Regions from separate parts of the Nocardia sp. FBN12 genome, predicted to be linked through region 3. Evidence: riboswitches for the same ligand, from Rfam matches in the RefSeq annotation. Region 3 holds a riboswitch; each other region holds the start of a gene.
What was found. A riboswitch is a leader RNA that binds a small molecule or an ion and turns the genes downstream of it on or off. The one in region 3 is predicted to bind cobalamin.
Positions count from the first base shown of each region.

Region 1: it holds a riboswitch for cobalamin, as region 3 does, so the genes downstream of both, ACWZHB_RS05035 (FecCD family ABC transporter permease) here and metE (5-methyltetrahydropteroyltriglutamate--homocysteine S-methyltransferase) in region 3, are expected to answer to the same signal.
Region 2: it holds a riboswitch for cobalamin, as region 3 does, so the genes downstream of both, ACWZHB_RS33180 (ABC transporter substrate-binding protein) here and metE (5-methyltetrahydropteroyltriglutamate--homocysteine S-methyltransferase) in region 3, are expected to answer to the same signal.

Region 1 covers NZ_CM132926.1:1,005,940-1,012,798, forward strand. The annotation lists gene ACWZHB_RS05015 (ROK family protein) at 1-497, shown strand, start outside; gene ACWZHB_RS05020 (SRPBCC domain-containing protein) at 534-1,016, shown strand; gene ACWZHB_RS05025 (ABC transporter substrate-binding protein) at 1,070-2,101, opposite strand; partial or broken gene ACWZHB_RS05030 (ABC transporter ATP-binding protein) at 2,101-2,808, opposite strand; gene ACWZHB_RS05035 (FecCD family ABC transporter permease) at 3,075-4,106, opposite strand; cobalamin riboswitch at 4,124-4,270, opposite strand; gene ACWZHB_RS05040 (ABC transporter substrate-binding protein) at 4,369-5,460, shown strand; gene ACWZHB_RS05045 (ABC transporter permease) at 5,460-6,320, shown strand; gene ACWZHB_RS05050 (ABC transporter ATP-binding protein) at 6,296-6,859, shown strand, end outside.
Region 2 covers NZ_CM132926.1:7,064,645-7,071,503, forward strand. The annotation lists gene tsaD (tRNA (adenosine(37)-N6)-threonylcarbamoyltransferase complex transferase subunit TsaD) at 1-852, shown strand, start outside; cobalamin riboswitch at 994-1,183, shown strand; gene ACWZHB_RS33180 (ABC transporter substrate-binding protein) at 1,213-2,250, shown strand; gene ACWZHB_RS33185 (FecCD family ABC transporter permease) at 2,247-3,245, shown strand; gene ACWZHB_RS33190 (FecCD family ABC transporter permease) at 3,242-4,309, shown strand; gene ACWZHB_RS33195 (ABC transporter ATP-binding protein) at 4,306-5,094, shown strand; gene ACWZHB_RS33200 ((2Fe-2S) ferredoxin domain-containing protein) at 5,091-5,729, shown strand; gene ACWZHB_RS33205 (Hsp70 family protein) at 5,780-6,859, opposite strand, start outside.
Region 3 covers NZ_CM132926.1:4,175,797-4,182,655, reverse strand. The annotation lists gene recG (ATP-dependent DNA helicase RecG) at 1-1,321, shown strand, start outside; gene ACWZHB_RS19905 (short-chain fatty acyl-CoA regulator family protein) at 1,350-2,810, opposite strand; gene metE (5-methyltetrahydropteroyltriglutamate--homocysteine S-methyltransferase) at 3,152-5,422, opposite strand; cobalamin riboswitch at 5,559-5,751, opposite strand; gene ACWZHB_RS19895 (pyruvate carboxylase) at 6,045-6,859, shown strand, end outside.

The DNA of each region.
Region 1 (6,859 bases), 3.2 Mb from region 3:
GTGAGGGCGGCTACGGCGGTGAGGTCGGGCACATGATCGTCAACCCGGGTGGGCGGGCGTGCCGATGCGGTTCGCGCGGTTGCCTCGAAGCCGAGGCGGGCGAGCTGGCGTTGATCGCCGCGGCGGGACGTGCTGACCTCACCGGTCGGGCCGCGGTCGAGGCGATCGTGGACGCGGCGAGCCGCGGTGACGCGACCGCCCGCGACGCGCTGCACCAGGTCGGTGACTGGCTCGGCTACGGGGTGGCCAACCTGGTCAACATCTTCAACCCGACAATGGTCGTGTTCGGTGGCGTGCTGCGCGAGATCTATCTGGGCTCCGCCGCCCAGGTCCGGAGCAGGCTGGCCGTGAACGGACTGCTCGCGGTGCGCGAACGGGTCCGGCTACGGACCTCGGCGCTGGCTGACGACGCGCCGCTGATCGGGGCCGCTGAGCTGGCGTTCGCCGATGTGCTGACCGACCCTCTGCAGACATTGGCGCGTAGCTCCGGTGGTTGACCGGTCGGCATCGGCCGGGCGGCTATCGTGAAAGTCATGGCGACGACCAGGATCGGTACGCAGATCAACGCTCCTCGTTCGGCCGTCTACCAGCTACTGGTGGACGGCGACGCGGTGGCTGCCTGGATGATGCCCGACGGGATAGCTGTCGAGGTACATCGCTTCGAGCCGGTGGAGGGCGGATCGTTCTCGATCACCCTCACCTACGACGATCCCACCGACACGGGGCAGCACGACGCGGGGACTGTCCGGCAGCAGCACGATGCCTATTTCGGGACATTTCGCTCGTTGATCGCGGATGAGCAGGTGGTCGAGGTGCTGGAATTCGTCACGGAGAAGCCGGACATGACCGGGGCCCAGACCGTCACCTTCACTCTGACCGACGCTGACGGCGGCACGCACCTCGAGGTACTGCATGAAGGGGTACCGGCCGGGCTCGGTCCCGTCGAGAACGAGATCGGCTGGCAGCTGGCGCTCACGAAACTGGTGGCGCTCGCCGAGCGGGGGACCATCGGCTGAGTGCCGCCGGTGCGCTGATCGCGCTGGTCAGCGCACTGCCCGCACCGAGGGTTTCAACGTACGGCGTCGTCGGCGCGGGGCGTGATCTGCGAGCCGGGGACCAGATTCCACGTTTCGAGCTGCTTGCGGATCTGTTCTGCCGCATCGATATTGAGCGGTCCGCTGGTCCACAGCGCGTAGGGCAGGTTGAAGAACCGGCTGTCGCGGACCGCGCGTAGACCGTTGATGCCCGGCTTGGCACGCAGCAGGTCGACCTTCTGCGCGTAACTCTGGCCGGGGTAGTCGACGAACATGATCGCGTCCGGGTCCGCGGCCGCGAGACGCTCCCAGGAGACCTTGGTCCAGGTGTCGTCGACATCATCGAGGATGTTGCGGGCACCCGCGGCTTCGAGGATCGCCTGCGGCGCACCGAATCTTCCGCTGGAGAAGATGGTGTCGGTGCCGCTGTCGAACAGGAACACGGTCGGGGGTTTCGCCGGCTTCGGTGCGGCGGTCAGGGCGGCGAGCCTGCGGTCGAGGTCGGCGGTGACCTCGGCGGCGCGGTCGGGGTGTCCGGTGATCGTGCCGAGGTCGGTGAGGTCGGTGCGCAACGCGGTCCACGGCTCGACGGTGCCGCGTGCGGCCGCGCCGTCGAGTTGACGACAGCTCTCGGTGAGGACATAGGCGGCGATGCCGTCTTTCTGCAGCGCCGCTGGGGTCAGGTTGCTCGCCTCGTCGTAGCCGTAGCTCCAGCCGGCGACCATGACGTCCGGGCGTTGGGCGAGCACGGTCTCGCGTGAGGGGTATTCGGGTGCAACAGATTTCAGGCCGTCGACGATGTCGGCGCCGTAGTGCGCGCGCAGCGTATCGGCGTCGCGCTGAATGCTCGAGACCGCGGCGACCTGGTCCTGCGCACCGAGGGCGAGCACCATCGAGACGAGATTCCCGTCATTGACGAACAGGCGCTGCGCGGGGGCGGGAAACTGGGATTGCTTGCCGCAGTTGCTGATCGGGACCGTCGTGGCGGACTGCGTGGCGGTGCCGGTGCAGGCCGTCAGAATGGCGGCCATGGCAGTGGTGGCCAGGATTCGGCCGTGGTTGTTCATCATCGCGCCTCTCGCGGGGTGATCAGCAGGTGGTGTTCGCCGGTCGTCGGATGCTGGACGCGCGCGGCATCGACACCGAAGACCTGGGCGACGACATCGGGGGTCAGCGCCTCGCCCGGTGGTGCGGGTGGTCGGGTGGAACCGTTGTGCAGCACGATGATCCGATCGCAGTAGCGATCGGCCAGTGACAGATCGTGCAGGGCCGCGACGACGGTGCGGTTCAGGTTTCGCATCAGGGCGAGCAGCTCCAGCTGATGGGTGACGTCGAGGTGGTTCGTCGGTTCGTCGAGGAGCAGGACGGGGGTGTCTTGGAGCAGGGCCCGGGCGAGTAGTACCCGTTGCCGCTCGCCGCCCGACAGGTGCTGCACCTGTCGGCCCGCGAAACCGGGCATATCGACCGATCCCAGAGCCTGTGCCACCCGTCGCTGTTCGCGCGGGGCGCCCAGACCCCACGGCGGCAGGTAGGGCGTCAACCCGAGGGCGACCACTTCGCCGACGAGCATGTCGGCGGGCGGACTCTCGTCCTGCGACACCAACGCCACCGTCGCGGCACGGTGCCGGGGCCGGAGAGCGTGCAGGTCCTGGCCGTCCACGAGCACCTGGCCGTGTGCCGGTCTGTTGACACCGGCCAGCACCCGCAACAACGTCGACTTGCCGCTGCCGTTGGGCCCGACGATGCCGACGGTCTCGCCGGACTTGATCGAAAAATCAGCGCCGACAACGATATTCCGCCGCCCGATCGCGCAGGTGAGCGCGGCGGCTCGCATTTCGCCTGCTCCCTCCGCCGTGCGCGACCCTTCGGCCCGGCCGCGCGAATCGAGCGAGCCCGCCTCCTCGGCTCGCGAATCGCTGCCGGCCGCAACGCCGCCAGGCGAAGGCCTGCCGAGGTCGTAGGTGGTTTCGTGCTGTGCGAGAGCGTGTGGTGCGTTGTCGGGGCTCGTTGCTCGTCGGCTGAAGACCCGCTGATAGCGGCTCATGACGTGCCGAATTGGTAGCGGCGTCGGCCCATCAGCAAGAGGAAGATGGGTGCGCCGATGAGGCCGGTGAGGACGCCGACGGGTATCTCGGTGGGGCGCACCAGTACTCGGGTGGCGGCATCGGCGACGACCAGGAACAACGCACCGCCGAGCGCGCAGGTGGGCAGCAGGTCGCGGTGGCGTGGGCCGACGATCATCCGCGCGGCGTGCGGGACGACCAGCCCGACGAAACCGATGCCGCCCGACACCGCGACGAGCACCCCGACGAGCACCGCGAGCAGCACGAACAGGCCGATGCGTAGGTGCCGCACCGGAACTCCGACCGACGACGCGGTATCCGCGCCGAGGGTGAGCGCGTCCAGCCAGCCCGCCATCGCCATCAGGATCGCGCCGCACGCCACCACGACCGTGAACGGCAGGGCCAGAGTCGTCCAATCAGCACCGGCGAGACTGCCGAGCAGCCAGAACAGCACCGACTCGGCCGCCGCGGGATCGGTGCTGCGAAACACCAGGAAGCTGCTGAACCCGGCGAACGCCGAACCGAGCACAGTGCCGGTGAGAATTAGCCGCAACGGTGTGAGACCGCCCTGGGCGAACGCGATCAGGAATACCAGGGTCGCGGCGCCGAGCGCGCCGAGCAGCGCACCGCCCGACAGTGCCCAGATGCCCGCACCGGCGAACAGGCCGGAGGTGATGACGGCGGCCGCGCCGACTCCCGCACCGGAGGAGACACCGAGCAGGAACGGATCCGCCAGCGGGTTGCGCACCAATGTCTGCATCGCCGCGCCGGCCAGCGCCAGCCCGGCACCGACGACCGCTGCCAGCAGGGTGCGTGGCACTCGGAGCTGCCAGACGATGGTGTCGATGCCGAGGTCGGTGGGTGTCGTGCCGCTGAGCCGGGCGGTGAGGGTGTCGAGGACCGCGGCGACGGGCACGATCTCCGCACCGAAGCCGGTCGCGCCGATCATGGCCACCAGTAACAGGGCCCCGAGCAGGGGTAACGCGAGCGAGATCCGAGCACGGATCATCGCGAATTCTCCACAGGCAAGGCGCGGCCCTTTCAGAGGGTGTCCCGGCGAGGGAGGTCTGACTTTCGCCGTGAGGCGATCACAGTGGCGCGACCGTCCCGGAATTACACCGGATTCCCGCACCCGCCGGGGAGGACAACGCGACTGTACGCGGCACGCGGTGCCACGTGGCTGGGTGGGTACGGGTGAACGAATCCGGCCCTTCGAATCACCGGAAAGCTAAAGGTGTTCGGCGGCGGGCGCGGTTGCTTGAATTCGGTGTATGTACCGACCGAATACCTCTCGAACCGGCCTGCGTGGCCGCGCCACCGCCGCACTCCTCGCGGTGGCAACCGTTGCGACGCTCGGCCTCACCGGCTGCGCGCAGGGCAATGACGCGCCGGTCGGTACCCCCGACGAACCGCTACCGACCGAGGTGCCGCCGGGGACCACGCTCGTCGTCGCCGATCAGCAGGAACGCCTGCAATCGGCGCTGCGGCTGTCCGGTGAGCTGGACAAGCTGCCGTTCAAGATCGAGTTCGCGAACTTCGTCGGTGGCCCGGCCATCCTCGAGGCGTTCCGGGCGGGCGCGGCCGATGTGGGTCAGGTGGGTGATGTTCCGCCGATCCACGCGCTGGCCGCGGGCCAGGACGTACCGATCATCGGCTCCTATCAAACCAACCCGCAGGCGATGAAACTCGCTGTCGCACCCGGACGTTCGATCGCGAAGCTCGCGGATCTGAAGGGCAGGAAGATCGCGTACGCCGAGGGCACCGCCCAGCAGGCGTCGGTGCTGAAGGCGCTCACCAAGGCGGGTCTGAAGCCCACCGAGGTGGAACTGGTCCGGCTGCAGCTGGCCGAGTTCCCCGACGCGGTGCGCACCGGTCAGGTCGATGTGGCGCCGCTGATCGAACCCAACGTGACCCGGTTCCTGCGCACCCAGGGCGCCTCGCTGATCCCGGATTCGGAGACCACGGGCATCTACAGCGGCCTCGCGTACGTGTACGCGCGCCGGGCGGTGGTCCAGGATCCGGCGAAGGCCGCCGCGACTCGCGCCCTGGTCGGTGCGTTCGTGCGGGCCTGGCAGTGGACCAACACTCATCGCGAGGAATGGGCGAGCCGGTACTACATCGAGAGCCAGAAGGTCAGTGCCGACGACGCCGAGCGGATCGTCGAATCGCTGGGCACCTACACCTTCCCGCACCTGGACCAGCAGCTGATCGCCCGGCAGCAGGCCACCATCGACGCGATCGACGCCGTGGGTGAGCTGCCGAAGAAGATCAAGGCCGCCGACGGGTTCGACCTGCGCTTCGACGCCGCGGTCACCGAGGCCGTCACGGCCAGCGGGGCGGCGTTCGCGCCGGCGGCGAGCTGATGGCCACCCTCGACGTCGGCGTCCTGCGCCGGATCAGGACGAGCGCCGTGCCGGTCGAGGCGCTCGCGCCGCGTGGGCGGGGCAGACGCAGGCTGGGACCAGGCAAACCGATCCCGTTCGGTTTCGCCCTCGGTCCGGCGCTGCTCATCGGCACCTGGGTGATCGGCTCCGCGATCGGCGCCATCGACCCGGAGACGCTGCCCGCACCGTGGACGGTCGCGCAGACCGCCGCAGACCTGATCGCCGACGGCCGGTTGCAGTCCAACCTGCTGACCTCGTTGCAGCGAGCCGTGATCGGCCTGGTCCTCGGTGTGGCGATCGGCGTGGTGCTCGCGCTGATCGCTGGGCTGAGCCGGATCGGCGAAGCGGTAGTCGACGGTCCGGTGCAGATCAAGCGGGCGATCCCGACGCTGGCGCTGATCCCGCTGTTCATCGTCTGGTTCGGGATCGGCGAGCAGATGAAGCTGATCGTGATCACCACCAGCGTGCTCATCCCGATCTACATCAACACCCACGCCTACCTGCGCAGCGTGGACGCGCGCTATGTGGAACTCGCTGAGACGGTGGGCCTTTCGCGGTGGGGGTTTCTGCGGCGGATCGCGCTGCCGGGGTCGCTGCCCGGCTTCTTCCTGGGGTTACGGCTGGCGGTGACCATCTCCTGGTTGGCGCTGGTGGTGGTCGAACAGGTCAACGCGACCAGCGGCATCGGCTACCTGATGACGCAGGCGCGCACCTACGGGCAGATCGATGTGATCGTCGTCGGCCTGGTGATCTACGGGCTACTCGGACTGTTCGGCGACCTCGCCGTGCGGGCAACGGAACGAAAGGTGCTGGCATGGCGACAGACACTGGGCGACTGAGCTCCGACGAGCGGGTCGTCGTAGGTACCCGCGCGCTGACGCGCGGCTTCGGCAGGCGAATCGTGTTGAACGGCATCGATATCGAGATCCGGCGCGGTGAGTTCGTAGCGTTGCTCGGGCGCAGCGGCTCCGGGAAGAGCACGCTGCTGCGAGCGCTCGCCGAACTCGATTCCGAGGTACCCGGTTCGGGCGAGCTGACGGTGCCTGCGCAGCGCGCGGTGGTGTTCCAGGACTCGCGGCTGCTGCCGTGGGCGCGGGTGCTCGACAATGTGGTGCTCGGGTTGACCGGGCGTGATGCCGGGCAACGGGGGCGGTCGGCGCTGGCCGAAGTGGGACTGGCGGGGCGCGAGAAGGCTTGGCCGCGTGAGCTTTCCGGAGGTGAACAGCAGCGGGTGGCGTTGGCCAGGTCGCTGGTGCGCGCACCGGAACTACTGCTGGCCGACGAGCCGTTCGGCGCGCTCGACGCGCTGACCAGGATCCGGATGCATGCCCTGTTGCAGGCGCTGTGCGAGCGGTATCGACCCGCCGTGCTGCTGGTG
Region 2 (6,859 bases), 2.9 Mb from region 3:
GCGCTGGCGACGGCGGGGATCAGCAAGCCCGACGCGCTCGCCGTGACCATCGGGCCGGGGTTGGCCGGTGCGCTGCTGGTGGGCGTCGCTGCGGCAAAGGCGTACGCGGCGGCGTGGGATGTGCCGTTCTACGCGCTCAACCACCTCGGCGGGCACGTCGCGGTCGACACGCTCGAGCACGGCCCGATGCCGCCCGCGGTGGCGCTGCTGGTCTCCGGTGGGCATACACATCTGCTGCAGGTCACCGACCTGGGTGAGCCGATCACCGAACTCGGCAGCACTGTCGACGATGCCGCCGGCGAAGCTTTCGACAAGGTCGCCCGACTGCTCGGCCTCGGCTACCCCGGCGGGCCCGCCCTCGACGCGGCAGCCGCCGACGGCGACGCCCGCGCGATCGCGTTCCCGCGCGGCATGACCGGGCCCCGTGACGCGCGCTACGACTTCTCCTTCTCCGGCCTCAAGACCGCGGTCGCCCGCTACGTCGAGGCCGCCCAGCGCCAGGGCATCACCCCCGACCAGCTGCCCATTCCCGATATCGCCGCGTCCTTCCAGGAGGCGGTTGCCGATGTGCTGACGATGAAGGCCGTGCGTGCGGCCGCCGATGTCGGCGTAGACACAATCGTCCTCGGCGGTGGCGCCACCGCCAACACGCGGATCCGATCGCTCGCCGAAGAGCGCTGTGCCGCAGCGGGTTTAACGCTTCGTGTGCCGAAGCCGCGGCTGTGTACCGACAATGGCGTCATGATCGCGGCACTCGGCGCCCACGTGATCGGGGCGGGCGCGCAACCCGCCGCACTGACCGTCGCGACCGATCCGGGGCTGCCGGTCTCAGTGAGCGCGCTGCGGGGCTAGTCGCCGACGTCAAGACTCGTCGGGACGCGCAGAGAGCACTGCGTGATGAGGCGCCGTGACGACCAGTGGGCCGTCATGCCATCGAGAAACCTCGGTCTCAGTGGTGGGCGGGCGCCGACCATACCGGCGACCTGGGCTTGGTAGGGTCGGCGTGCCGTGGTGTTCGGGAAACCGGTTAGAAACCGGTGCGGCCCTCGCCACTGTGATCGGGAGTAGCGGATCGATCCGGATGAACATATCCGGGACCACTGGGGCACCTGTGCCCTGGGAAGGTAGATCCGCCGCGCACTATCCCGTCAGCCAGGAGACCGGCCACGGCTACGCACTACCGATTCCACGAGGACCTGGAAGGCCGTTATCTTGACCCCCTCTGTTTTCGCACGCCTGCGTACGGGCGCGCTGATCGCGTGCGCGATCGTTGTCACCGGTTGTGTCGCGCAACCCAGCCAGGAAGTCGGCGGTGCGAACGCCGTTACCCGCGCGAACTGCGGCATCGACATCACTGTCGACCGCCCACCACAACGGATCTACGCGGCGTATCAGCCTTCCATCGAGATCGCGCACGCGCTCGGCGTCACCGATCGGCTGGTGGGCACGGCATTCCTGGATGCCACGGTGCTACCCGAGTACCAAGACGCGCAGGCGAAGTCGGCCTACGTCGAGAAACTGCCGAGTCGCGACGAACTGCTCACCCAGAACCCTGATTTCGTGCTGTCCGGGTTCAACGGCGTGTTCGCGAAGTCCGCGCAGAACAGTGTGGGCACCCGCGCCAGCCTGCAGGAACTGGGTGTTCGGACCTGGGTGCTGAGCCCGCTGTGCCCGAGCTCGGACGGACTCGCCGACGAAGCGATAGATCCCAAGACCGTGCGGTTCGACAACGTATACGCGGACCTGCGCGATCTCGGCGCGCTCTGGGGCGTCTCCGATCGCGCCGAAGACGTAGTGACCCAACTGAGTTCACGGATCGCGGTGGTTCGCTCGAAGGTGGAGAACTCCGCGCGGCCGCGGGTCGCGGTCGTCACGCCCAAGGACGACGGGTCCTACACCGCGGCGGGCGGGATCGACTTCGTCACCCAGATCATCGAGGCAGCAGGCGGCGTCAACGCTTTCGCCGACCTCACCGAGCGTCGCAACGTGCAGATCGGCGCTGAAGAGCTCATCGCCCGCGACCCCGACATCATCCTGACCAGTCAGTGCTGCAAGTCGACCTACACCAGGGCCGACGGTCAGCCGCAAGTCGACAGAATCGTGGGCAACCCGGCCTTCGCGAACCTGACCGCCGTCCGCGCAGGCGCGGTGCACCCGTTCCTGTTCGCGGATCGGGCCGCGGGCGTACGAATCGCGCATGCGACCGAACTGGTCGCCGAACTGATCCACCCCGATCTGTTCCGGCGATGACCCGCACCACGCGCGGCACCGGCCTGATCCTGGCCGGTGCCGGGCTGGCCGCTGTCTGTGTCGCATCCATCCTGATCGGTTCGCATCCGCTCACCCTCGACCAGGCGGTCGCGGCGTTCACCGACTTCCGCGGCACCGATACCGACCGGGTCGTGCGCTACATCCGGCTGCCGAGAACTGTCGCCGGTCTGCTCGCGGGGATCGCGCTCGCCCTGGCCGGAGCCGTGATGCAGGGGCTGACCCGCAACCCGCTCGCCGGACCGGGACTGCTCGGCATCAACGCGGGTGCTTCGCTGGCGATCGTGGTCGGTATGGGCACACTTGGCGTGACCGCGCAGTCGGGGTTCGTCTGGTTCGCTTTTCTCGGCGCGGCTGTCGCGGCGGCCTTCGTCTACGTGCTCGGGTCGATGGGATTCGGTGGCGCGACTCCGGTGAAGCTGGCGCTGGCCGGTGCGGCGTTCACCGCGCTGTGCGGGTCGATCACCACCGCGATCACTTTGCTCGACCGGACCACGTTCGACAACTTCCGATTCTGGGTAGTGGGGTCGCTGACGCGCGCCGATCTCGAATCCGTCTGGGCGATAGTGCCGTTCATCGCAGTCGGGGCGATGCTGACATTCGTGGTGGCACGACCGCTGAACGCCATCGCCATCGGCGACGACCTGGCGCGCACCCTCGGCACGCGCATGGTCGCGGTGCGTGCCATCGGTGCGTCGAGCGTGGTGCTGCTCGCGGGGTCGGCCGTCGCGATCGCCGGGCCGATCGCCTTCATCGGCCTGGTGATCCCGCACATCGCCCGCGCCTTCTGCGGATCCGACTACCGGTGGATTCTGCTCTGGTGCGCCGTACTCGGCCCCACGTTGCTGCTGCTCGCCGATATCGGGGGGCGTGTTCTCGCGCGGCCGCAGGAGATTCAGGTCGGCATCGTCACCGCGTTCGCCGGCGCGCCGTTCTTCCTCTACCTCGTACGCAATCGGAAGGTGGCGACCCTATGACGCTCACCGAACGCGGAGTGCTGCCAAGCGGCACTGTGCTGCTGCGCACACCCGGTCGGCGCGTTGTCGTCCGGGTGCAACGCCGCTCGGCGTTGCTGACCGTGCTGATCGCGACGGCCGCGGTGGCAGTGGCGGCTTGGTCGCTCACCATCGGCCACTATTCGCTCACCCTCGGCGATGTGGCGCGAGTACTGGGTGGTGGCGGCACGCTCATCGAATACGACGTGGTCGTAGCCGATCGGCTGCCGCGCGTGCTCACCGGACTGGGTGCCGGGGCGGCCTTCGCCGTGTCCGGTGCCATCCTCCAGCGGATCGCGACGAATCCGCTGGTGAGCCCCGAGATCATCGGCATCAATACCGGTGCCTCGCTGGGGGCGCTGACGGTGAGCGTGCTGCTCGGCGGCTCCGGTCTCGCGCTGGTCGGCGGCGCGCTGGCCGGTGCGTTCGTGGCGATGGCGTTGATCGTGCTGGTGGCGACCAAGGACGGGCTCGACGGTTACCGCCTCGTGCTCGTCGGGATCGGGGTGACGGCCATGTTGTCGTCGGCGATCGCGTTCATCCTGACCAGGGCAAACATCTACCAGGCGCATACGGCGGCCATGTGGCTCACCGGCAGCTTGGCCAACCGCGACTGGCTGCACGTCTGGTTCGCCGCCGCGGCACTGGGCGTTGTCTTCCCGCCGCTGGTCGTTGTCGCGCGTTCGCTGCCACTGCTCGAACTGGGCGACGAACTCGCGAATTCGCTGGCCGGACGACGTGGGCCGCACCGCACCACGCTGATCGTCCTCGCCTCCGCGGCGGCCGCCGCGGCGACGGCCGCGGCCGGGCCCATCGCTTTCGTCGCGCTGGTGGCGCCGCAGATCGTGCGACGCCTGCTGGCCGAACGTGGTGCCGGACTCGCACCCGCAGCCGCCACGGGTGCCCTGCTGGTTGTGGCCGCCGACCTCGCTGCCAGGCGACTGTTTCCAGCGGAACTGCCCGTCGGGGTTGTGACCGCGGTCCTCGGCGCACCCGTACTGATCTATCTCCTTGCCCGCTCAACCCGAATCGGACACGCTGGATGACCGCACATCTCACCACCGACGGACTCACACTCGCCTACGGCGACACCGTGATCGTTTCCGAGGCCACCATCGATTTTCCCGTCGGCCAGATCACTGTCGTCGTCGGTCGCAACGGCTGCGGGAAATCGACTCTGCTGCGCGGCCTGGCCAGGCTGATCGCACCGACCGCGGGCGCGGTGCTGCTCGACGGTGCCGATATCGCGCCTCAACCGGCCCGCACGGTGGCGCGTCGACTCGGCATGTTGCCCCAGCAACCCGTGGCGCCGGACGGTATCACGGTAGGCGAACTCATCGGACGCGGTCGGCATCCGCATCAACGCTGGTTCCGTCAGTGGTCCGCCGACGATGCGGCCGCGGTCCGAAAGGCATTGGTGGCCACCGATACCGCCGACCTCATCGATCGGACCATGGATCAGCTGTCCGGCGGGCAGAAGCAGCGGGTGTGGATCGCGCTGGCGATCGCGCAGGACCCGGAGGTGATGTTGCTCGACGAACCGACCACCTTCCTCGACCTCGCCCATCAGCTCGACATCCTCGACGTGCTGCGGAACCTGTTGCCGCGCACCATCATCGCGGTGCTGCACGACCTGAACCTGGCCGCTCGCTATGCCGATCACATCGTCACCATGAAGGACGGGCGGGTCATCGCCCAGGGTCCACCTGCCCAGATCGTGCGTCCAGAGCTGGTTTCCGAGGTGTTCGGTCTGGACTGCACGGTGATCGACGATCCGATGACGGGCACCCCACTGGTGGTACCGGCCGGGCGAGCGGTGCGTACCGCATGACGCCCCGCTACGTGCTGGTCGCCCGGCCCACCCCGTCGGGGGTGGACCTCGCCGCCGTCGAAGCGCTGGCACAGGCCTGCGGGATCGGCTACGCGCTGCTCGACCAGGGGGAGCCGACGATTCACGCCGCCCTCGATGCCGCCGACTCGCCGGTCGTCCTGATTCCCCTTGCCGTGCCGCGCGACCGCTACCTGGAGACCTGGATCGCCAGAGCGGTGGCGAACTGGAAAGAGATCCGCGCGCGCGACCTCGACGTGCGCATCACCGAAAGCATCGACACCGCAACCGGGTTCGTCGACGTGGTGCGATCCAGAATGCGCGACAGCGGCACCGCGGTCACCGCGAGCCCTCGTGCGTTCCGCAGCCCGGCCTGGTCGGTGATTCCCGAACACACCGAGCACATCCTGGTCTGCCGCGGCCCCCGGTGCACCGTGTACGGCGCGGGCGAACTGCACCGCACCCTGCGGCGTGATCACCCCGACGCCTTGGTGACCCCGACCGGGTGCCTCACGCCGTGCAATCTGGGGCCGCTCTACATCACCTATCCCGACGGCCGATGGCACACACACGCCCTGGCGCCGCCGGTCGACGGTGATCTCCCGCCACCTGAGGCGGCATCGCGGACTCGGCCCTGACCGGGACAGCGCGGTATCGTCCGCCGGGCTGATGGCGAAGGATTCGCCTGCTAGGAGGTGGGCTGGAGCGGAACTTCGCTCGGCGCGGACGCGGCAGGTGGTATCGGCAGGCCGCTGCGGGCCGGGGCCTGGGTGGGGGAGGTGTTCGGTGTCGTCGGGCGCCGCTGCTGAGCGCCGGAACCGCTGTCCAGTGGGCCGAGGGGGGACTCGGGGTAGGGGATCTGCGGGAGGTTCGGGTCGGGGCGCAGGGTGGGGGCCGTAGGCGAGGTGGGCGCCGAGGGGTTGGGGGTTGTGGTCGGCGCGGGGGTCGGCCGGCCGGTGGTGACCGCGGGGGGCTCGGTGGCAGGCGGAGCGACGGGCGCGCTGGTGCGGTCGGTGCTCTCGCGGCTCGCGGGGGTCTGGGCGGGGGAGGGCACTAACGGTAAGGGGGATTGACGCACGGTGCTGCTGGTGCCAGCGGGGGTGACGTCGGGGGTGTCGGGGGTGACGGCTTGGACGCCGTAGCCGATCACCAGGCCGACGACGACCACTGCGCCGACCAGGGTGCCGACGACCTTGGCGAAGGTGCCGCTCGGTGCGTCGGCGTGCGCGCCGCCCGCCGCCCCGGCCGGTGCCTCGGCATCGGCGACCAGCGCGGCACCCTTGGCGATCACGGCTTCGGGGTCTGGCACGGTCAGTACGGGGACGTCGAGGCGGGTGTCGAGGATGTCGACGACGCACGGGATGTTGGCGCAGCCGCCGATCACGGCCACGGCGTCGGGGTACTTGGGCGCGCGGGTGAACACCGACGACGAGAACAGCGCGATGTTGCGCAGCAGGCCGCCGATGAGTTCCTCGAAATCCGGGCGGGTGAGCTCGAGCCCTTGTCCCGCAACATGATCGATGGTGACCACGGGCGCCAGCGAGAGGTGTTCCTTGGCGGCGCGGCCGCGATTGGTCAGCGTGGTGCGATTGGGACGGGTACCGCGGCGGGCGTAGTGCAGGTCGACGAGGTGGTGGTAGATCAACTCGTCGATCGCGTTGCCGCTCAGTGTCGGCGTGCGCTCGGTGTGTAAGACGACGCTGTCGGCGTAATCGGCCACAGTGACGGTGAGTCCGGTTGCGCCGAGGTCGATCACGGCGACGGTGGC
Region 3 (6,859 bases):
GATGCACCGCCTGCTCCAGGGCGAGGTGGGCTCCGGCAAGACGATCGTCGCGCTGAACGCGATGCTGCAAGTGGTGGACTCGGGCCGCCAGTGCGCACTGCTCGCGCCGACCGAAGTCCTCGCGTCGCAACACTATCGGTCGTTGCGCGCGATGCTCGGTGACCTCGGTAACGCGGGCGAACTCGGTGCCGCCGAGAACTCGACCAAGGTCGTACTGCTCACCGGATCGATGTCGACGGCCGCGAAGAAGGCGGCGCTGCTGGACGCGATGACCGGCGAGGCGGGCATCGTCATCGGCACCCACGCCCTCATCCAGGATGCCGTCGAGTTCTACGACCTCGGCCTCGTCGTGGTCGACGAGCAACACCGCTTCGGGGTCGAGCAGCGAGACGCGTTGCGCGCCAAGGCGAAAGGCGGCATCAGCCCGCATCTGCTGGTGATGACCGCCACCCCGATCCCGCGCACCATCGCGATGACCACCCTCGGCGACCTCGAAACCTCCACGCTCACCCAGCTTCCCAAGGGTCGATCGCCGATCGTGTCGAAAGTCGTGCCACGCAAACTGCATCCGGGCTGGGTGGATCGGGCGTGGGAACGCATCGTCGAAGAGGTCGGCCAGGGCAGGCAGGCGTACGTGGTGTGCTCGCGCATCGGGGAGGATCCCGACGCGCCACCGGCCAAGGGCAAGAAGGCCGAGAAGGAAGGGCCGACCACCGCGGCCGCTGTCGAGATGTACGAGACGCTGGGCGCCGGTCCGCTGGCGGGGGTGCGGGTCGGCCTGTTGCACGGCAGGCTGCCGTCCGATGAAAAAGACCACGTGATGCGCCAATTCAATGACGGCACCATCGACGTGCTGGTCTGCACCACCGTGGTCGAGGTCGGTGTCGATGTACCGAACGCGACCGTCATGGTGATCGTCGACGCCGACCGGTTCGGCGTGAGCCAGCTGCATCAGCTGCGCGGTCGCATCGGCCGCGGCAAGCACCCCGGTCTGTGCCTGCTGGTCACCGATGCCGCGCCCGGCGGCACGGCGATGGCGCGCCTCGAGGCCGTCGCCGCGACCACCGACGGCTTCGAACTCTCGGTGCTCGACCTGCGTCAGCGCCGCGAAGGTGACGTCCTCGGCTCGGCCCAGTCCGGCACCGCCCGGTCGCTGCGCTTGCTCTCGCTCCTCGACGACCTCGAAGTGATCACCGCCGCACAGGAACTCGCCCGCCAGGTCGTCGCCGAGGACCCGGGTCTGGTGAAGCACCCGGGCTTGGCGGGCATGATGCACGCCGCCGTCGACGGCGAACGCATCGAATACCTCGCCAAATCCTGACCGCCGAACGAGCTCGGCGCCACAGCGGCTAGGCCGGCGCCGATCGCGTGACGGCGTTCGCGGTGGTGTGTGGCAACCGCGGATACGGCAGATCGGTGCTGGTGTGCTCGACCACGGCGAGCGGGCGCCCGATCTGCGGGAACGCGCGCTGCGGGCACGACGGCCGCTCGCACACCTTGCACCCCGCGCCGATCGGCACAGCCACCTGCGGATCGTCCACTTGCATTCCCTGCGAGTACACGAGCCGATCGGCGTATTCGATATCGCAGCCCAGCGCGACGACGAAGTTCTTCGACGCCGTCCCGAAGCCCTGCGCCGCGGCGGGGGTAGTGCGCGCGATCCAGAGGTAGCGACGCCCGTCGGGCATCTCCGAGATCTGGGTGAGGATGCGACCGGGATGGGCGAAGGCCTCGTGGGTCACCCACAGCGGGCAGCTGCCACCGACCCGCGAGAAGTGGAAAGCGGTGGCGGACTGGCGTTTCGAGATGTTGCCTGCCCGGTCGGTGCGGACGAGGAAGAACGGCACACCGCGCTGTCCCTGACGTTGCAGGGTGGCCAGCCGATGGCAGACCGTCTCGAAACCGACCTCGAAACGCAGGGCGAGCAGGTCGACGTCGTAGCGCAGTTCCTCGGCCGAACGCAGGAATCGCCCGTAGGGCAGGATCAGCGCGCCGGCGAAGTAGTTGGCCAGCCCGACCCGGGCCAGCGTGCGGGATTCGCCGGTGAGCGCCCGGGATTCGGCGAGCACGTTGTCGATCTCGCGGCCGTAGAGCAGCAGGCCCAACGTGGTCGCGATCTGGAAGGCCCGCTGCCCTGGACGCAGCCGCCTGGCCAGGGTGAGGGTGCGGGTGTCGGGGTCGTAGTGGCGTTTCGGGATGGCCGGGTCGGCGCCGTCGCCGCGCACCAGCACCGTGACGCCCGCGCGTTCCTCGGCGATCCTGGCCAGCTGACGATCCAGCGAGCCGATGCTCAGACCGGATTCCTCGAACAGCTGCTCGGCGGCGTGGTCGAGGGTCGCGATGTGGTTGCGGTGGTCGTAGAAGAAGTCGCGCACGTCCTCGTAGGGCATCGGTGCGCCCGGCGCGCCGGTTGGCGTGTCGACGCGCGAGGACAACAGGTCCAGCTGGTCGGTCGCCGCGCGCAGCCGTCGGTGCATCGCGATCACGATGCGCGCCACCTCGGGCAGCCTGGTGGCCAGTTCCTCGACCTCGGTGATCGGTGCGGTGTCGCCGCCGCCCGCGGCCTCCACCAGCACCTCGTGCAGGTCCGAGACCAGCCGCGCGTCGGAGTCGGCGGCGAAGAACTGCACGTCGAGGTCGAAGGTCGAGTTGAGTTTCAGCAGAACAGGAATGGTGAGCGGCCGCTGATCCCGCTCTAGCTGATTGAGATAGCTGGGTGAGAGGTCAAGCGACTTCGCTAGCGCTGCCTGGGTCATCCGCCGTTCTTCGCGCAGCCTTCGTAGCCTGGCCCCCGCGTACATCTTCCGCACGACGAAGATCCTAACGCGACTTGTTCGCAATATTCGCTGAAAGACGTGAATACTCGCGGAGATGTCCAGTGCTGCAAGGGATTTTACGCGACACTACTCGTGCGTAACGTGCGAAGAGTGCGCTGGTCGGGCACACCGGCTCCCCGGTGTGCCGGGCACATCGGGGAAATTCGCTGCCGTCACCTTCCGCTGGACGCCGCTCCCGAAAATACGCCTGTTCCAGCTGTTTCGGTAGAGATAGCGAACTCCTATCGGGCAAATCGCAGTCGGGAGTTCGCCCGACCCCCTCCCGGCACACACTGCCCCGAACGGACGCGAAGACCGCCGGGGCAGTGGTCAGGTCAGCGCAGGGTCGCCGCGGCTGCCACCAGGTTGCGCAGTGCCGCTTCGACCTCCACCGGGCCGCGGGTTTTGAGGCCGCAGTCGGGGTTCACCCAGAGGCGCTCGGCGGGAACCGCTTTCAACGCGGCCGACAGCGAGCGGGTGATCTCCTCGACCGACGGCACCCGCGGCGAGTGGATGTCGTAGACACCCGGCCCGACGCCGAGCGCGAAACCGGCCGCGTTCAGATCGTCGAGGACCTCCATGTGCGAGCGGGCCGCCTCGATCGAGGTGACATCGGCGTCAAGGCCCGCGATCGCCGAGATGACCTCGCCGAACTCCGAGTAGCACAGGTGCGTGTGCACCTGGGTGGTGTCGGCGACGCCCGCGGTGGCGAGGCGGAACGCGTCCACCGACCACCGCAGGTAAGCGGGCTGTTCGGCCGCCCGCAGCGGCAGCAGCTCGCGCAGGGCGGGCTCGTCGACCTGGATGATCCGCGCGCCCTGGGCTTCCAGGTCGACGGTCTCGTCCCGGATGGCGAGCGCGACCTGGCGGGCCGAGTCGCCCAGCGGCTGGTCGTCACGGACGAACGACCACGCCAGGATGGTCACGGGGCCGGTGAGCATGCCCTTGACCGGCTTGGTGGTCAGCGACTGGGCGTAGCCGATCCACGACAGCGTCATCGGTTCGGGCCGGGTGACGTCGCCGAACAGGATCGGCGGGCGCACGCAGCGGGTGCCGTAGGACTGCACCCAGCCCGCCTCGGTGACGGCGAAACCGTCGAGCAGTTCGGCGAAGTACTGCACCATGTCGTTGCGTTCCGGTTCGCCGTGCACCAGCACGTCGAGGCCGAGCGTCTCCTGCAGGGCGATCACGTCGGCGATCTCGGCCCGCATCCGCCGCACGTACTCGGCCTGGTCGATCTCGCCCTTGCGCAGTGCCGCGCGGGCCAGCCGGATGGTCGAGGTCTGCGGGTAGGAGCCGATGGTGGTGGTCGGCAGCACCGGCAGGTCGAGGTGATCGCGCTGCAGTGCGCGCCGCTCGTCGGCCGGGGAACGAGCCAGATCGTTCTCGTCGAGCGCGGCCGATCGGTCGCGGACCTGGGCGTTGTGCAGGCGCGGGTCGGTGCGGCGTGAGTCGGCGGCGGCGCGGGCCGCGGCCAGCTCGTCGGCGACGGCGTCGACGCCCGCGGTGAGGGCGGTCGCCAGGACGCGCACCTCGCCGACCTTCTCGGTGCCGAAGGCCAGCCACGAGCGCAGCCGCTCGTCGAGCCCGGTCTCCGAGGCCAGCGAATACGGCACATGCAGCAGCGAGCACGAACTCGACACGGCCACCGAGCCGGCGCTGCCGAGCAGGGTGCCCAGGGTGCCCAGGGCCGCGTCGGGGTCGGCGCGCCAGATGTTGCGCCCGTCGACCACACCCGCCACCACCAGTTTGCGAGCCAGGGCGGGCAGCGCGGCGACCGCCGAGACCTCGGTGCCCGCGGTGAAATCGAGAGCGACACCTTCGATCTCGGTCTCGGCCAGCACCGCCAGGGCGGCATCGGGGTGCCCGAAGTAGGTGGCGACCAGGATCGCGGGCCGGTGCGGCGCGGCCGACAGCGCGCTGTAGGTCTGGCCGACCAGGGCGAGCTCTGCGTCGCTGAGGTCGGTGACCAGCACCGGCTCATCGAGCTGCACCCACCGCGCGCCCGCGTCCGCCAGCTGGGCCAGCAGGTCCAGATACAGCGGCAGCAGTTCGGGTAGCCGCTCCAGCGCGGTCCCGGCGGCGGCCTTGGCCAGCTTCAGGAAGGTGATCGGACCGATCACTACCGGCCGCGCGGGCAGGCCCAGCTCGATCGCCTCGTCGAGTTCGGTCAGCAGCTTGCCCGGGTGCAGGGAAAAGGTGGTCGTCGCGTCGATTTCGGGTACCAGGTAGTGGTAATTGGTGTCGAACCACTTGGTCATCTCCAGCGGAGCGACCGTGCCGGTGCCGCGCGCGGCCGCGAAATACCGGTCGAGCGGGTCGGCGATCCCGGCGACGCGCGCAGGCAGGGCACCGAGCAGTTCGGCCGCATCGAGCATCTGGTCGTAGTAGGAGAAGGTGCCCACCGGCACCGAATCCAGTCCGGCCGCAGCTAGTTCGGTGAGTTGGTCGCGACGGAGCCGACGACCCACCGAATGCAGGTGCGCGGCGTCGGCGCGGCCCGCCCAGTAGGACTCGGTGGCGCGCTTGAGTTCCCGGTTCGGGCCGACGCGCGGTAGGCCGAGAACCGTTGCGGTGAACGGGGTGTGCGTAACAGTCACGGAGATTCTCCAGTGTCGTGCAGGGGGAGCCGTCGCCTTTTCGCGGGTACGCGCCACACCGCCGGAACCGGTCGTGAACACGACAGGCCGGCATTTCGGTGGTCCGCGCGCCCGATCCACGAGGCGGTGGCCGCCGGATACGGCGTATCCGGCACAGTCGGCAGGTCTTCGGACTCGCGGGCACCGGTCGTGTGATCGACCGACCTACTGGCCGTCGCTTCCCAGGCGTGCGGCCCAGTGCTGATGACGGCGGTCGTTCCCGCTCACCGCTGCGGGACAGTCCCGGATTCTCACCGGGTTCCCTCTCACCCGGCGCGAATTGAATCGCACTCGGATTCGACGCCTGTGCGGGAGGTCGGGGCTCCGACTCTTCCACCGCGCAGGCGAACCAGCTGCGTCACCCAGCATAGGCCCTCGGCGGGCACGCGGTGCGCCGAGGCGCCACGATCAGTGCTGTGACCTGCGGTTGCGCACCGACCGTGCGCGGCGCACCGCACGCCGCTTTCCGCGGTGAGATGTGACGGCCTGATGAACGCAACTTCGCAGGTGGGCGGGTGTGCGGTGTGAAGATTGCTGCGAAGCCACCTTGCGTGTCCGGCCGCCGGTCGGGTCCGGGTACCGTAGGCCAATGTTCTCGAAAGTCTTGGTCGCAAATCGTGGTGAGATCGCTATCCGTGCCTTCCGCGCGGCCTACGAACTCGGCATCGGAACGGTCGCGGTGTTCCCGTACGAGGATCGCAATTCCGTGCATCGCCTGAAGGCGGCCGAGTCCTATCAGATCGGCGAAGAGGGTCACCCGGTTCGCGCGTATCTGTCGATCGAGGCGATCATCGAGGCCGCCAAGAGCGCGGGCGCGGACGCGATCTACCCCGGGTACGGTTTCCTGTCGGAGAACCCCGACCTCGCCGCGGCCTGTGCCGCCGCGGGCATCACCTTCATCGGACCCACCGCCCAGATCCTCGAGATGGCCGGCAACAAGGCCACGGCCATCGCCGCGGCCAAGGCGGCCGGGCTGCCGACGCTGAAGTCCAGCGAGCCGTCGGCCGATATCGACGAATTGCTCACCGCCTCGGCCGAACTCGAATACCCGATCTTCGTCAAGGCCGTCGCCGGTGGTGGTGGTCGTGGCATGCGCCGGGTCGCCGCGCCCGAGCAGTTGCGTGAGTCGATCGAAGCGGCCTCGCGCGAAGCGGAGTCGGCGTTCGGTGATCCGACGGTGTTCCTCGAGCAGGCGGTGGTGAACCCGCGCCACATCGAGGTGCAGATCCTGGCCGACCAGCACGGCAATGTCATGCACCTGTTCGAGCGGGACTGTTCGCTGCAGCGTCGCCACCAGAAGGTGATCGAGCTCGCGCCCGCCCCGAACCTGTCACCGGAACTGCGCGAACGGATCTGCGCCGACGCGGTGGCGTTCGCTCGCCAGATCGGCTACATCAACGCGGG